Regions from separate parts of the Bacillus hominis genome, predicted to be linked through region 1. Evidence: riboswitches for the same ligand, from Rfam matches in the RefSeq annotation. Region 1 holds a riboswitch; the other holds the start of a gene.
The links. A riboswitch is a leader RNA that binds a small molecule or an ion and turns the genes downstream of it on or off. The one in region 1 is predicted to bind S-adenosylmethionine.
Positions count from the first base shown of each region.

Region 2: another riboswitch for S-adenosylmethionine. It lies ahead of metI (cystathionine gamma-synthase/O-acetylhomoserine thiolyase); the one in region 1 lies ahead of mtnK (S-methyl-5-thioribose kinase).

Region 1 is NZ_JAUCFS010000005.1:3,649,230-3,652,403, forward strand. It holds gene mtnA (S-methyl-5-thioribose-1-phosphate isomerase) at 1-269, opposite strand, end outside; gene mtnK (S-methyl-5-thioribose kinase) at 266-1,447, opposite strand; SAM riboswitch class I at 1,539-1,680, opposite strand; gene QUF93_RS21360 (carbon-nitrogen family hydrolase) at 1,752-2,615, opposite strand; gene QUF93_RS21365 (pyridoxal phosphate-dependent aminotransferase) at 2,630-3,174, shown strand, end outside.
Region 2 is NZ_JAUCFS010000005.1:3,832,139-3,835,312, forward strand. It holds gene QUF93_RS22445 (bifunctional homocysteine S-methyltransferase/methylenetetrahydrofolate reductase) at 1-798, opposite strand, end outside; SAM riboswitch class I at 868-977, opposite strand; SAM riboswitch class I at 1,181-1,294, shown strand; gene metI (cystathionine gamma-synthase/O-acetylhomoserine thiolyase) at 1,480-2,592, shown strand; gene metC (cystathionine beta-lyase) at 2,589-3,174, shown strand, end outside.

The DNA of each region.
Region 1 (3,174 bases):
AAATAATTACAATCTCTATTAAACTTCTTTTGAAACTCCTCAATATGTACAGTATTATATTTCTTTGCCGCAAGCGCCAAACCAAACGCAGCTACAATTCCAATTGCAGGCGCTCCGCGTACTTCTAACATTATGATACTTTTCCATACCTCTTCAATAGTCGTCAACGTTTTATATTCTGTACTATGAGGCAACTTTGTTTGATTTAATACCGCAATTGTATCACCTTTCCAACTTACAGATCTCGGCACAGTAACAATCATGCTCATGCTTTTATGCCCCCCGAAACTGTTTGTTGAAATAATGTTCGAAACAGTTGAATATCAGCACTCTTAGATTCATATTTTATTAGTTCTTTTCCTAAGTTTAGGGCTTGTTTCTTAGCTTGAATTCTTTTTTCTTTATTTGCTATTTCATCTAAATCAGCTACATGAGCTAAACCAATTGTTCTTCGAATTAATTCACATCCTGCAAATCCGACAGCATCAGTAAAGATATTTTGCAAAATAATTGGTAACCATTGTTTTTCTTTCGTATATGCTTCTACACCTTCTCCAATCCATAACTTCGTAAAAGTTTCTACAAAATGACTCCATGTTTTTTCTATATGGAAAAATAGTACATTTCTCTGTTCTTCTTCTCTAGATAATGCATTTAATAATAAATTTGCAATAAATTGACCAAGATCAAATCCAAATGGACCGTACGTTGCAAATTCTGGATCAATTACTTTCGTTTCAGAAGGCGATGAAAATATACTACCAGTATGTAAATCCCCATGAATGAGCGCTTCTTTTCTCGTTAAAAACTTATACTTATACTGTGCTACTTTTAATTTTAAAGTTTTGTCACTCCACAGTTCATCAACCGCTAGTTGTAACTCTGGCTCATAATCATTCGTATCGTAATGCCCAAACGGATCTGTAAACACTAAATCTTCTGTTATTTTACAAAGGTCTGGATTTACAAATGTACCCTCTAGTACCCTTTTCTCTTCTGACTGTAGACCGAAATCTGAAGTATAAAATAAAACATTTGCTAGAAAACGACCGATATGCTGAGATAAAAGTGGATACTCCTCTCCGTCTATTAACCCTCTTCTTGTAATTGTTAGTCTTGATAGGTCTTCTATTACCGTCACTGCCAACTTCTCATCATGACTGTATACTTCCGGAACGTATTCTGGTACATACTTCGCAAAAATTTGTAATGCCTTACTTTCAATCGTTGCTCTTTTTATAGACAACGGCCAGCTCTCACCAACTACTTTCGCATATGGAAGTGCTTGTTTTATTATAATCGACTTCTCTCCATCATCTAATTTGAACACGTAATTTAAGTTTCCATCTCCAATTTCATGACAGATGACATTTGATTTCTTTTCAAAATAGCCATGTTCTTTCGCATATTGTACAGCCGTTACTTCTGTTAATGAATAATATCCCATCGTCTTCTCCCCCTTTTTTTAATTCAGAGGTTTTTCTGACGCAGAAAAACCTCTTTCCACAAAGAAAGAGGTTTGAAGTTAATCTTCTCCCCTCTTATCTGCCAGAAAGTATACTTTCTGCTGGAATTAGCACCGTGCCTTTTGGCGTAAATACACGCCCCATTTCACAATGGTATTACGGTCGGTTGCTGGGCTTCATCGGGCCAAATCCCTCCACCTGCTCTTGATAAGAGTTGTATAATTTTTTGAATTTTTAACTTTATGTTGAAGACTATACCAAGAATAAAAATCACTTGTCAATATTTTATTTGTATAATTCTGGACGACGATCTGCAAAAACTGGAATCCCTTTACGAACCTCTTGAATTTTCTCGAATTTAAGTTCGCCAAACAAAATGGATTCCTCTTCATTTGCCTCTACCACCATTTCACCCCAAGGATCGACAATTAAAGAATGACCTGCAAATTCATTATTTGGGTCCTTCCCTGCCCTATTACAGGCAACAACATAACACTGATTTTCAACTGCTCTCGCCTGCAGAAGCAAGCGCCAATGTGCTAGACGAACTAATGGCCATTCTGCTACAACAAATAAAACTTTTGCACCTTTAGCAGTATGAACACGCATCCACTCCGGAAAGCGAATATCATAACAAATTGTGCCAGCACACTCTACATCATCTAGCTTAAATTCACCTGTCTCATTACCCGCTACTAAATATTTATGTTCATCCATCAGCTGAAATAAATGCACTTTACTATATTCATTGACTAGCTCTCCTTCCTTGTTTACAACATACATTGTATTGGTAACACCTTGCTCTGTTTGCTTTGCTATGGAACCACCAACAATATGTACACCATATTGCTTCGACCATTCTTTCAACTTTTCTTTCGTTTCTAATCCATTCCTATCTGCAATTTCAGAAAGTCTCGTTAAATCATATCCTGTTGTCCATAGTTCTGGTAAGACGATAACATCTGGTCTTTCCTTCATCGCTTCACTAATTTTATTTTTAGCGTTCTCAATATTTTTTTCTACATCTCCAAAGACAATATCCATTTGAATACATGCGACTTTCATTTTGTCAGCCCCATTCTTATTTTTTTCTTTACAAAATACTGGAAAGATTATATCATTTGTCACTAGAATTGTAACAACTTTCAAAAGAGGTGGAAAGTATGAAATTATTTCAACCTTCTGAGATAGTAACATCATTGCCAACACAATTTTTTGCTTCACTTGTTGCAAAAGTTAACAAAGTCGTTGCAGCTGGTCACGATGTTATTAATCTAGGTCAAGGTAATCCAGATCAACCAACACCGCAGCATATCGTAAAAGCTTTACAAGATGCTGCCGAAAAGACCATTCATCATAAATATCCGCCATTTCGCGGACATGAAAGTTTAAAAGAAGCCGTGGCAACATTCTATCAACGTGAATATGATGTAGTAGTAAATCCCGAAACTGAAGTTGCTATTTTGTTTGGTGGAAAAGCTGGATTAGTAGAATTGCCAATTTGTTTTACAAACCCTGGTGATACTATTCTCGTTCCAGATCCAGGCTATCCAGATTATTTATCCGGGGTTGCTTTAGCAAAAGCAAAATTTGAAACAATGCCGCTTATTGCAGAAAATAACTTTTTACCGGATTATACGAAGATTGATGACTCTATCGCCGAGCACGCAAAGTTAATGTTTTTAAACTATCCAAACAATCCTACTGG
Region 2 (3,174 bases), 180 kb from region 1:
ACAACCGCCTAATAAACGAATACCTTGTTCAATAAATTTTGGTGTCATCTCTTCAAAATATGCTGGACTTCCCTCGTACACATAACGCCCTTCCACATAATTCGGGAGACCTGCATTCGGATATGCTGATAAGTAGCCATTTTGAGGAATCGATATCATTTTGAAAGCTTCCGTCATATGAAGTGGCCCTAGTTGACAGTTCAATCCAACAACATTGGCACCGTAGTCTAAAAGCTGTTTTAATATTTCATTGACATCATTCCCATTTTGAGTCGTACCTGCCTCATGTAACGCTAACTGAGCAACAATCGGAATATTCGTTTGTTTACGCAATACTTTAACGGCATGCAATAATTCAAATTCATCATAAAAAGTTTCTAATAGTAATCCATCAACCTGTTCTTCTAGTAAAGTACCTGCCTGCTCAAGTAACATAAATTCTCGCTCTATGTCAGTCGTTGTAACAGCACCAATATGTTTCATACCTCCAATTGTCCCTAAAATTGCATTCCGCTCTGTTACTGATGCTTTCGCAAGCTTCACTGCCGCTCTATTAATTTGGACAACTTGATTTTCTAATCCATACATACGTAATTTCGCTTCATTTGCCCCATACGTATTCGTTTGAATAACATCCGCTCCAGCAGCTACATATTGTTTATGGATTGATATAATTAAGTCCGGATCAGACAAATTCAATTCTTCAAAACTACTTTGTAAACCATGCGAATGTAATAAAGTTCCAACCGCACCATCGCCTATTACAATTCCTTTTGATAATAAATCTAGTAATTTCACGAATCTCCCTCATTTCTATCAATATAAAAACCCCTCTTCAAAGTGAAGAGGGGGACATAATCGTTCCTCCTCTTATTATGCAAAACACACGTTTTGCAGGTTTTAGCACCGTTTCAAACATTTAGTTTGAAGGTTGCCGGGTTTCACAGGGCCTTTCCCTCCACCGCTCTCAATAAGAGTTTGTCTTTATTATTTTATTTATGTAGCTAAAAGGAAATGCGTTCCCCTTTTAACAATGTTTGTTAATTTTTTATAAATTTAGCATGCACAAAAATAAAAGTCAATGACACTTGCGGAAAATTAAAAAAATATTTAAAATAAAGTTGCAATTCAATTATCTTTTGTTGTAAAGTTAAAAACATAATAAAATTTCATACGAACATTCTTATCTAGAGAGGTAGAGGGACTGGCCCTGTGACGCCTCAGCAACCATTAACGTTCATTCGTTAATAAGGTGCTAATTCCAGCAAATTGTGAAAGATTTGACAGATGAGAAGAAGACTCTATTCAAAACGAAAGCCTTCTTCTTAGAAGGCTTTTTTTATTTTACCCCGCATTAACGGGCAGTAAGATTCCCACCTCAAAATTCAGCTGGAACAAAGAAGTTAGGTTGGAATCGAACTGCCCGTAAAAGCCCGATTGGTTCAACTAATTGTTAATTTAAAAAGGAGGAATTTTCATATGTCAACTATCGAAACAAAACTAGCACAAATCGGAAACCGTAGCGAAACTACAACAGGAACTGTTAATCCACCCGTTTATTTCTCAACCGCTTATCGTCACGAAGGGCTTGGTAAATCTACTGGCTTTGACTATTCAAGAACTGGAAATCCGACTCGTGGTCTATTAGAACAGGCAATCGCAGACTTAGAATATGGCGAACAAGGTTATGCCTGTAGTTCAGGAATGGCAGCTGTGCTCCTCGTCCTTTCGTTATTCCGTTCTGGAGATGAACTTATTGTATCCGAGGATTTATATGGGGGAACGTATCGATTATTTTCTGAGCATGAAAAAAAGTGGAATATTCGATGTAGATACGTAAATACACAATCTATTAAACAAATTGAGAAAGCTATCACAACTGAAACAAAGGCTATTTTCATAGAAACTCCGACTAATCCACTAATGCAAGTTACTGATATCGCAAGTGTCGCAAGTGTAGCGAAAAGGCATGGACTACTTCTTATTGTAGACAACACATTCTACACGCCTTATATACAACAACCATTAACAGAAGGCGCCGATATCGTACTTCACAGTGCAACGAAATATTTAGGTGGGCATAACGATGTACTAAGCGGACTTGTCGTTGCAAAAGGAAAAGAACTTTGTGAGGAAATTGCTCATTATCATAATGCCTCAGGGGCTGTCTTAAGTCCATTTGACTCATGGCTATTAATTCGCGGTATGAAAACTTTAGCGCTTCGCATGAGACAACATGAAGAAAATGCGAAAGCAATTGTTGCTTATTTAAATGATGAAGACGGTGTGACAGATGTATTTTATCCAGGAAGAGGTGGTATGATTTCATTTCGTCTTAAAGATGAAACATGGATTAATCCATTCTTACAATCTTTATCTTTAATCACATTTGCTGAAAGTCTTGGTGGTGTAGAAAGTTTGATGACTTATCCAGCAACACAAACGCATGCTGATATTCCTGAAGAAATCAGAACGGCAAACGGGGTATGTAATCGTCTTCTACGATTCTCCGTCGGCATTGAAAATAGTAACGATTTAATCCAAGACTTAAAGCAAGCCATTAAACTTGTAAAAGAAGGTGTAAGAATATGAGTTATTCTATAGATACACTATTACTACACAACCAATATAAACACGATACACAAACAGGAGCTGTTAACGTTCCCATCTATAACACATCAACATTTCATCAGTTTGATGTAGATGCTTTCGGAAAGTATGACTATAGCCGCTCTGGAAATCCAACACGTGAAGCTCTTGAAGATATCATTGCTTTATTAGAAGGCGGGACAAAAGGATTCGCCTTTGCATCAGGTATTGCAGCGATTTCCACTGCATTTCTCCTTCTTTCACAGGGCGATCACGTACTCATTTCAGAAGACGTATATGGAGGCACTTACCGAATTATTACTGAAGTACTCTCCCGTTACGGTGTTTCACATACATTTGTTGATATGACCAATTTAGAAGAAATAAAGCAAAACATTAAACCAAATACAAAACTCTTTTATGTAGAAACACCTTCTAATCCACTTTTAAAAGTAACAGATATTCGTGCCGTTTCTAAACTTGCAAAATCTATTGGCGCTATTACTTTTGTTGATAATACATTTTTGACACCACTATTCCAGAAGCCACTTGATCTTGGCGCCGATGTCGTTCTTCATAGTGCCA